Regions from separate parts of the Lelliottia nimipressuralis genome, predicted to be linked through region 2. Evidence: predicted binding sites of a transcription regulator. Region 2 holds the regulator's gene; the other holds the start of a gene.

Region 1 (5,422 bases), 210 kb from region 2:
CTACGGCGATCAGGCTGAGCAGTCGCTGCAAAACTACCATTTCGATCTGCTGTTCCTGGGGGTGGATGCTATTGATACGGACCGTGGCGTCAGTACACACAATGAAGATGAAGCCCGACTGAACCGTAAGATGTGCGAAGTGGCGGAGCGGATAATCGTGGTGACCGATTCCAGCAAGTTCAATCGCTCAAGCCTGCACAAAATCATCGATACCCCGCGTATCGATATGATCATCACCGACGAAGGGATTCCGGCTGAGAGCTTACAGGAGCTTCAGCGTTCGGGGATTGAAGTGGTGCGGGTTAAAGAGTGAGCGCAAATCTGGCCGGGTGGCAGCTGCGCCTTTCCCGGCCTATGGAAACCTTGTGCCCGGTAAGCGTAACGCTACCAGGCACAGGCATCAGGTCACCGGAGCCGGGTTAAACACCGCCAGTTGGTTGTGTAATCCCCATTGATCGGAGAAGGTTTTTTTACGGCCACTCGCGACATCCAGAATAAAGTGGAACAACTTCCAGCCCACGTCCTCAATCGTCTCTTCACCCGTCGCAATAGTCCCGGCGTTGATGTCCATTAAGTCATACCAGCGGTTTGCAAGCTCTGTGCGGGTCGCCATTTTGATCACCGGAACTGCCATCAGCCCGTACGGCGTGCCGCGCCCGGTAGTGAACACTTGCACCGTAATCCCCGATGCTACCTGCTGCGTGCCGCAGACAAAATCGCTGGCAGGCGTAGCGGCATAAATCAGGCCGCGTTTGGTCGGGCGCTGACCCGGAGAAAGCACTTCGGAGATGGCGCTCTGGCCGGATTTCGCAATCGAGCCGAGGGCTTTTTCGACGACGTTCGCCAGCCCGCCTTTTTTGTTACCCGGTGACGGGTTCGCGCTGCGGTCGGTCTGTCCCATATCGAGATAGTTGTCGTACCAGGCCATCTCTTCCAGCAGGCGTTTGCCCACCTCTTCGTTGATGGCGCGCGGGGTGAGAAGGTGGATCGCATCGCGCACTTCGGTCACTTCCGAGAACATGACCGTAGCGCCGCAGCGCACAAACAGGTCAGATGTGTAGCCGACCGCCGGGTTGGCGGTCACACCGGAGAAAGCATCGCTGCCGCCGCACTGGGTGCCGACCACCAGTTCGGACGCCGGGCAGGTTTCGCGCTGGCGTTTATTCAGCTTTTCCAGGTGACGCACGGCGACCTGGAGAATATCGTCGACCATGGATTTAAAGCCGACGTGGTGCTCATCCTGCAGACGCACAATGCTGGCGTCATCCACGGCAATCGCCTGGACATCGTCAGTGCCTTGCAGCAGGCGCTCTGGCTGAAGTTTTTCGCAGCCCAGGCCAATCACCATTACCTCGCCGCCAAAATTGGGGTTGAGGGAGATATTATGGATGGTGCGAATGGGTACCACGGCGGCCGGGGCATTAATCGCCACGCCGCAGCCGTACAGGTGGTTCAGACCCACCACGCCGTCGACGTTCGGGTATTTCGGCAGCAGATCGCGTTCGATGATTTTCACCACGTAATCCACCACACCCGCCACGCAATGCACGCTGGTGGTAATGCCGAGCAGGTTTTTGGTGCCAACGCTGCCATCTTTGTTGCGATAACCTTCGAAGGTGTAGCCTTCCAGCGGCGGCAGCGGTTCAGGTACGCGCGTTGCTAACGGCAAAGTATTCAGCGGCGGGGCTTTCGGCAGCTCAACGAGTGACTCCTCAATCCAGCTGCCCTGCGGAATCGCCCGCACGGCGTAGCCGATGATCTCCCCGTAACGGACGATTTCGCCGTGGGCAGGGATATCGACCAGCGCGACTTTATGGCCCTGGGGAATATGTTCGATGAGTTCCAGGCCATCGGGGAAGCGTGTTCCTGCTCTCAGGCCATTGTCGTTAACAATAATCGCCACGTTATCCGTGTCGTTTACCTTTATATAGAACGCCGTCGGCGACTTTTGTCGAATTTCGATGTCGGCCATTGCTCATTATTCTCCAGTAAAACTTTAGATATTAAATGCAGTTAAGAGAGTGTTTATTTTCTTATTGTCAGAAATAAAGACGCTGCCTTCTTGAATAAAGAATGTCAGGAGTCGAAAGATAAAAATGTGACCAAGATCACTCCGCGAAACCTGCACCCGCGCCAGCTGGCAGGCAATGCGTAAATCTGTGCATCAGCGCCCATGAGATTGTGCATATGCTCAAAATAACGTTCATGAAGGCGGTGATAATTGAGCGATGCGACAATGTGCAGGGGCGAACGGATGTTTATACTTAATCACGATTTCATTGCATCTGGTTAATTAACGGATATTGCCTGCTATCGATAAATAATCAGTAAAGACTTTTCCAAAATAATAAAAATACCAAGATCGATGTGCCTGAGGAAATAAACATGTCACTGGAAACAGCTGTAGAAACGAAAAAGGGTATTCATACCCGCCATTTAATATTACTGATTATATTTATTGTGACGGCAGTGAACTACGCTGACCGCGCCACGCTGTCGATTGCCGGGACAGAAGTGGCAAAAGAGCTGCAGCTCAGCGCCGTATCCATGGGGTACATCTTCTCCGCGTTTGGCTGGGCGTATCTGCTGATGCAAATCCCCGGCGGCTGGCTGCTGGACAAATTTGGCTCGAAAAAAGTCTACACCTATAGCCTGTTTTTCTGGTCGCTGTTTACCTTCCTGCAGGGCTTTGTCGATCTCTTCCCGCTGGCGTGGGCCGGTATCTCCATGTTCTGTATGCGCTTTATGCTCGGTTTCTCCGAAGCACCGTCGTTCCCGGCTAACGCCCGTATTGTGGCGGCCTGGTTCCCGACCAAAGAGCGCGGCACCGCCTCGGCGATATTTAACTCCGCGCAGTATTTCTCGCTGGCACTTTTCTCTCCGCTGCTCGGCTGGCTGACCTTCGCGTGGGGCTGGGAACATGTCTTCACCGTGATGGGTGTCATTGGTTTCATCCTGACGGCGATGTGGGTGAAGTTCATCCATAACCCCACCGATCACCCGCGTATGTCTGCCGAGGAGCTGAAGTTTATCTCTGACGGTGGCGCGGTGGTCGATATGGATCATAAAAAACCGGGCGATAAAGCGGCGAGTGGTCCAAAGCTGCATTACATCAAACAGTTATTGACCAACCGCATGATGCTGGGCGTATTTTTTGGTCAATACTTTATCAACACCATTACCTGGTTCTTCCTTACCTGGTTCCCGATTTATCTGGTGCAGGAAAAAGGAATGTCGATTCTGAAAGTCGGCATCGTGGCCTCCATCCCGGCGCTGTGTGGTTTTGCAGGTGGCGTGCTGGGCGGTGTGTTCTCGGATCACCTGATTAAAACCGGCAAGTCGATCACCCTGGCGCGTAAGCTGCCGATTGTGCTCGGTATGCTGCTGGCGTCCTCCATTATCCTGTGCAACTACACCAATAACACGGTGCTGGTCGTCGCGCTGATGGCGCTGGCGTTCTTCGGAAAAGGCTTTGGTGCGCTGGGCTGGCCGGTGATTTCTGATACTGCGCCAAAAGAGATTGTGGGCCTGTGTGGTGGCGTGTTCAACGTCTTCGGTAACGTGGCGTCGATTGTCACCCCGCTGGTGATTGGTTATCTGGTGAGTGAACTGCATTCATTCAATGCGGCGCTGGTCTTCGTTGGCTGCTCTGCGCTGATGGCGATGTTCTGCTACCTGTTCGTAGTGGGTGACATCAAGCGTATGGAATTGCAGAAATAAGCGCCTCAACATCACGAATCATTGAAGGTAAAAGCGATGAGTAACGATATTTTCCCGAACAAGTTTAAAGCGGCCCTGGCGGCGAAAGAGATTCAGATTGGCTGCTGGTCTGCGCTGGCAAGCCCAATCAGCACCGAGGTTTTAGGTCTGGCAGGTTTTGACTGGCTGGTGCTCGACGGTGAACATGCGCCGAACGATATCAGCACCTTTATTCCACAGCTGATGGCACTGAAAGGCAGCAGCAGCGCGCCGGTGGTGCGTGTGCCGACCAACGAACCGGTGATTATTAAGCGCCTGCTGGATATCGGCTTCTATAACTTCCTGATCCCGTTTGTGGAAAATGTGGAAGAGGCGGTGCAGGCCGTGGCATCGACCCGCTATCCGCCGGAAGGCATTCGCGGTGTGTCCGTTTCCCATCGCGCCAACATGTTTGGCACCGTGCCGGACTACTTTGCGCAGTCCAACCAGAACATCACCATTCTGGTTCAGATTGAGAGCCAGCATGGCGTGGACAATGTGGATGCCATCGCTGCCACCGACGGCGTGGACGGCATCTTTGTCGGTCCAAGCGATCTGGCTGCGGCGTTGGGCCACCTCGGCAATGCCAACCACCCGGACGTGCAGCGCGCCATTCAGCACATTTTCGCTCGAGCGAAAGCTCACAACAAACCGTGCGGCATTCTGGCGCCGGTCGAGGCCGATGCCCGCCGTTATCTAGAGTGGGGCGCCACCTTTGTGGCCGTCGGCAGTGACCTCGGCGTCTTCCGCTCTGCAACGCAAAAATTAGCTGATTCCTTTAAAAAATAACCACCATCGACACGTGAGAGAGAGAACGTTATGACAATGAAAGTTGGTTTTATTGGCCTGGGTATCATGGGTAAACCAATGAGTAAAAACCTCATCAAAGCAGGTTACTCGTTGGTGGTTTCTGACCGTAATCCAGAAGTGATTGCGGAGCTGATTGCCGCCGGTGCCGAAACGGCCCTTACGGCAAAAGCAATTGCCGAGCAGTGCGATGTGGTCATCACCATGCTGCCGAACTCACCCCATGTGCAGGAAGTGGCGCTGGGTGAAAACGGCCTGATTGAAGGCGCGAAGCCGGGCCTGGTACTGATCGACATGAGCTCTATCGCCCCACTGGCGAGCCGCGAAATCAGCGAAGCGCTGAAAGCGAAAGGCGTGGACATGCTGGACGCGCCGGTGAGCGGCGGCGAGCCAAAAGCCATCGACGGCACCCTCTCGGTGATGGTGGGCGGTGATAAAGCGATTTTCGACAAATATTACGATCTGATGAAAGCGATGGCCGGTTCCGTTGTACATACGGGTGAAATCGGTGCAGGTAACGTCACCAAGCTGGCGAACCAGGTGATCGTTGCGCTGAACATTGCCGCGATGTCTGAAGCGCTAACGCTGGCGACCAAAGCGGGCGTGAATCCGGATCTGGTGTATCAGGCCATTCGCGGCGGTCTGGCGGGCAGTACCGTGCTGGATGCTAAAGCGCCGATGGTGATGGATCGCAACTTCAAGCCGGGTTTCCGCATTGATCTGCACATTAAAGATCTGGCTAACGCGCTGGACACCTCCCATGGTGTCGGCGCACAGCTGCCGCTGACCGCTGCGGTGATGGAGATGATGCAGGCCCTGCGCGCCGATGGTCTGGGAACGGCGGACCATAGCGCCATTGCCTGCTACTACGAAAAAC
Region 2 (5,422 bases):
GTGCGCGATCGCCGGGGCGGCGTTCGATATTATCAACACCCCGGAAGTGCTGAACGGCGTAAACGCGAAGCGTGAGCAGTTTGTGCAGCATCTCCAGCAGATCGACGCGCAGTACGACGTGTTCAGCGATATTCGCGGCATGGGACTGTTAGTCGGTGCGGAACTGAAGCCGCAGTACAAAGGTCGCGCGCGCGATTTCCTCCACGCCGCTGCCCACGAAGGGGTGATGGTGTTGAATGCCGGGCCGGATGTGATGCGCTTTGCGCCGTCGCTGGTGATTGAAGGGCAGGATATCGATGACGGTATGAACCGCTTTGCCAGTGCAGTGAAGAAGATCGTTCAGGGCTAATGGAGTCGCGGCTTCGTTTTGTTCCGACCTACGGAGCCGCAAACCTCACGACGTCTTACGGCGCATAATCCGCGTCAGCCAAATCCCGTGATGCGGACGCTGACGCCATGCCACCGACGAAATGGTGTGCATGGTGTTCAGATGTCCTATTACGCGCTGTAAATGCTGCTCCAGAGTGCTCATCGGCCCGTGGGTGAGCGTCTCTGGCGCTTCCAGAATGTTCGAGTCTCCCGACTCTCCCGGCGCGTCGTACTCCAGACGCTGCTGACAACGCTGCAATGCAATTTCACACGACTGCAAATAGCGCTGCGCCAGATCCGGCGTCAGCATCGTGTGCTCGCGCGCCAGGGTCGTCATCGCGTTAATGTGTTCGACGATGAACTGGCTGTGCGTCACCCACAGTTTCATATCTGCCAGATAGTCTGAATTAAAGCCCGGCTCCTGCATCGCCTGGTTGAGGGAGTTATACAGCGCGTTGTGCGCCTGGTTGACCTTCATGCGCTCGTACGCCAGCGGCGAAGGTTTGGGATCGTCGCTCAGGATCAGACGAATGGCCTGCTGGTCCGCTTCAAGGGCGTCGTGGGCGTTCTGGCGCAGCAGCCCGCTCTGCCACTGTGGCCACAGCCAGACCATGCCGCCAAAGGCGATCAGACAGCCAATCAATGTATCCACCAGTCGCGCCACGATAAACTGTTCGCCGTTCAGGGTCAGCAGTTGCAGGGTATATACCGCCGTCACTGTAAACCCAACCATTGCCCAGCCGTAGTTTTTGCGGATGATCAGATAGCCGACCAGGGTAATGACCAGCATTCCCAGCAGGGTATAGCCGTCAGGAACATGGAAGTGCAGTGTGATACCGGCAATCACCAGCCCGGCAAACGTCCCGAGCGCACGGTGCAGTATTCGCACGCGCGTCGCGCCATAGCCATTCTGCGTGACAAACAGCACGGTCATTAAAATCCAGTAGGGCTTGGGTAAGTGCAGCGCGACGCCCATCAGGCTGGCGATGCTCAGCATCACGCTGATGCGTGCGGCATTGCGCAGGGCGGAAGATTTCAGTGATAAATAGCTTTTCAGTGCCGGTAGCAGCGGCAGACGCTTTTGTTTATCGGCCATCAGGTCGCGCGGGTAGAGCGGGCGCTGAGTGCGCAACACGCGTGCGATGCGGCTAAAGTGCCACGCGCAAAACTGCCCAACCGGATTATCCGGATGCTGACGGGCAATTTTCTCCAGCGCGCCCAGCTGTTTATCCATTGTAAAACGCGTGGGATAACGGTGGTAAAGAATATCGTCAGCCAGCACCCGCAGGCGGGCCGCGACCGTCTGGGCATTCCAGCGGATCACCGCTTCGGCGTGGCTGCGCTCCACCAGTTTTTGCACCTCCTGCGGGTGATGCAGACTGACCGAAATATGCTCCTGTAGATCAAGCCCCACCTGGAAGACGCGCAGCAGTCGCTTGTATTCATGGTTTTTATTGGCCGCCAGCATATGCAGCTGCTGATAGCACTGGCTGATTAAGTCGACCACTTTTTGCTGGCGCGTAAGCAGCGGGGGCAATGATTTTTCCGGGTCTGTGTGTTGCGTCAGCAGGGTGTATTTGGCTTCGCAATAGTCCGCGAGCTGGACGTAGAGCAGGCTCAGGGATTCGCGCAGGGGCTGCTCCCGCCACATCCAGAACCAGAACCAGTTAAACAGCCCGTACCACAGGGTACCGAACGTATAGATCAGCAGCGGCTCCCAGACGGGCATATTTCCGGCGAGGCTCAGTGTGAAAATAGCGGCTATCAGTGAGGCGGGCAGTAGGCGAGCGTGCAGCGAACTGATCTCCGCCGTGACGCCCAGCGTCATAGCCAGCACGGTCAGGATTAACGGCAGCGGGATATCACGGGCCAGCAGCAGCTGCACGGCCAGGCTACATCCGGCGAACAGGCAGCCGCCGATAATCAGGCGTTTGAAAAAGCGTTTATGCGGTGTATCGAGACCGGCAATGTTGCAGCAGGCAGGAACGAGAGAGAACAACAGCCCATGTTGCAGATGGCCCAGGATTAAACCGACAGCCACGGGAAGACATAACACCAGAGTTTGACGTAGTGCGTAGTTAACTTCGGGGTGATAAATCAGCCTGCGCCACATGATCGTCAGAGACAAAAACGGCGTGACACCTCGCGATGGCACGCCGTTCGTTCCGGAATTAACGCGTTCCGTAGACCACGATAGTTTTACCGTGAGCGGAGATCAGGTTTTGATCTTCCAGCATTTTCAGGATACGGCCAACGGTTTCACGAGAACAGCCGACGATCTGACCAATCTCCTGACGGGTAATTTTAATTTGCATACCGTCCGGGTGGGTCATGGCGTCAGGTTGTTTCGCCAGGTTCAGCAGGGTCTGCGCGATGCGGCCTGTTACGTCCAGGAAGGCGAGGTTACCCACTTTCTCGGAAGTGACCTGCAGGCGGCGAGCCATCTGCGAAGAAAGACGCATCAGGATGTCCGGGTTCACCTGGATCAGCTGGCGGAATTTCTTATAGGAGATCTCTGCAACTTCACACGCGGTTTTCGCACGCACCCAGGCGCTACGTTCCTGGCCTTCTTCAAACAGGCCCAGTTCACCGATGAAATCGCCCTGGTTCAGATAAGAAAGGATCATCTCTTTCCCTTCTTCATCTTTGATCAGCACTGCCACCGAGCCTTTGACGATGTAATACAACGTTTCCGCTTTTTCACCCTGGTGAATCAGCGTGCTCTTCGATGGGTACTTATGAATGTGGCAATGAGACAAGAACCATTCGAGAGTCGGGTCTGTTTGCGGTTTGCCAAGCACCATGCGCTGTTATCCTCTGTTATAAGCTGTCTCAGAGTCAAAATCGCATCCTGACTCTGGGGTTGCAATCGAATTCTTACCCGTACCTGGGAAGTGGCTGTCGCACTGTTCGCAGCCAGTAAAGTTTGATGTCCTCTGCATACATGTGTAACGTCAATGTATTACTGTAGCATCGAGACTGTTTTAGCATAGCTTTAGCCGCGTGTCTCCTGGTGTCTCGCTTCAGCATGATGCAGGTCGCCTTCCGTTGCGAGAATTGTAACGCACGCGTAATCTGTTCGGAAAAATGCAACTTTGGAGTTAATGAAAATGCAAGCGCGTGTGAAATGGGTTGAAGGTTTAACGTTCCTTGGCGAATCCGCTTCAGGACACCAGATTTTGATGGACGGCAACTCCGGAGATAAAGCGCCAAGCCCGATGGAAGTGGTACTGATGGCGGCGGGCGGATGCAGCGCGATTGACGTGGTTTCGATTCTGCAGAAAGGTCGTCATGACGTGACGGACTGCGAAGTGAAGCTGACCTCAGAGCGTCGCGAAGAGGCGCCACGTCTGTTTACGCACATCAACTTGCATTTTATCGTCACCGGTAAAGAGCTGAAGGATGCGGCGGTTTCCCGTGCGGTGGATCTGTCTGCGGAGAAGTACTGCTCCGTGGCGCTGATGCTGGAAAAAGCGGTGAACATTACGCATTCCTACGAAGTGATCGACGCTTAACACTACGCCCGGTAGCGCTACGCTTGCCGGGCCTGTCACCGCATGATTCAGCCGGATAGCGAAGCGCTCCCCGGCGACTGAACTCAGGCGATCTTCTTGCCTTCCATCAGCCGTTGCACCAGCGGCATCATGATCAGCTCCATCGCCAGCCCCATCTTCCCGCCCGGGACCACTAATGTATTGATATGGGAAATGAATGAGCCCTGCAGCATCGCCAGCAGCCAGGGGTAATCAATGTCTTCCAGATTGCGGAAGTGAATCACCACAAAACTCTCGTCCAGCGACGGAATTGTTTTCGCCGCAAACGGGTTAGAGGTGTCCACCGTCGGGACGCGCTGGAAGTTGATGTGGGTCCGCGAGAACTGCGGCGTCAGGAAGTTGATGTAATCTTCCATCGAGCGCACGACCGAATCCATCACCGCTTCACGCGAATGGCCGCGCTCGCTCATGTCACGGGTCAGCTTCTGAATCCACTCCAGATTGACAATCGGCACCACGCCGACCAGCAGATCCACGTGGCGTGCCACATCGTGCTGTGGAGTCACCACGCCGCCGTGCAAGCCTTCATAAAACAACACGTCCGTTGGCTCCGGCAGGGGCTGCCACGGGGTGAATGTGCCAGGAACCTGATTCCATGGCACCGCTTCATCGTAGGTGTGCAGATATTTACGCGACTGACCTTTGCCCGTGTGGCCGTAGTCCTGAAAAGTTTGTTCCAGCAGGCCAAAGTCGTTGGCGTCTGGCCCGAAATAGCTGATGTGTTTACCTAAATCCCGGGCCTTACGAATAGCCATGTCCATTTCAGGACGGGTGAAGCGATGAAAACTGTCGCCCTCAACCTCGGCAGCGCGCAGATTGAGCTGTGCGAAAATCTTGCGAAAAGCGAGGCTGGTGGTGGTGGTTCCCGCACCACTCGAACCCGTAACGGCAATAACCGGATGTCTGGCGGACATAGCAACTCCCTGACTGGAAAGATGGAACAATCAACCGCGAAACTGATTGCGCGGCATGATGTTGACGGTTTCGTGCAGTTCAGACCACACCAGCAACACCTCGCCACTCTGTAGCTGCCGTTTTACATCGGCGACCTTTTGTTCAAGCGAACGCTCATGTTCACCATAATCGGTGCCTTCGCGTAATACAAAGCTTTCAATCAGGCTATCCAGCGTTTCGGGAGCCAGATCCTGCCAGGGAATCATCATTTTACTCTCTCCAGAAATGGGGTTAACCAGTCAGGGATGCGCGATTCCAGCCACATTTTCGGGCGAAGTAACGTCCCGGTGATAAAGCCGACGTGGCCGCCGTGTTCGGTCAGCTGATACTGCACGTTTGCAGGCAGATGTTCCGGGGCCGGAATCGAGTGATGATCCATAAAGGGATCATCTTTCGCATGGATGATCAGCGTCGGTTTGGTGATCTGGTTCAGCAACGGCATCGCGCTACACTGACGATAGTAGTCGATCGCGTCGGCAAAGCCGTGGATCTTCGACGTGATCAGATCATCAAACTCGCGAAGACGGCGCATCCGCTTCAGCTGT

What was found. Region 2 encodes CRP, which controls carbon source genes, mostly activating them, when cyclic AMP is high. Its sites were predicted from a motif close to ATGTGANNNNNNTCACAT; they were not measured.
Region 1: the regulator CRP is predicted to act here: its motif matches at 2,097-2,114, upstream of garD (galactarate dehydratase).

Annotation. Positions count from the first base shown of each region.
Region 1 is NZ_CP167172.1:4,045,237-4,050,658, reverse strand. Features, by position in the region: gene ACB496_RS19380 (DeoR family transcriptional regulator) at 1-313, shown strand, start outside; gene garD (galactarate dehydratase) at 401-1,972, opposite strand; gene ACB496_RS19370 (MFS transporter) at 2,386-3,720, shown strand; gene garL (2-dehydro-3-deoxyglucarate aldolase) at 3,757-4,527, shown strand; gene garR (2-hydroxy-3-oxopropionate reductase) at 4,558-5,422, shown strand, end outside.
Region 2 is NZ_CP167172.1:4,250,404-4,255,825, reverse strand. Features, by position in the region: gene ACB496_RS20500 (aspartate aminotransferase family protein) at 1-349, shown strand, start outside; gene ACB496_RS20495 (YccS/YhfK family putative transporter) at 395-2,482, opposite strand; gene crp (cAMP-activated global transcriptional regulator CRP) at 2,541-3,173, opposite strand; gene ACB496_RS20485 (OsmC family protein) at 3,480-3,884, shown strand; gene ACB496_RS20480 (phosphoribulokinase) at 3,968-4,837, opposite strand; gene ACB496_RS20475 (YheU family protein) at 4,868-5,086, opposite strand; gene ACB496_RS20470 (hydrolase) at 5,083-5,422, opposite strand, start outside.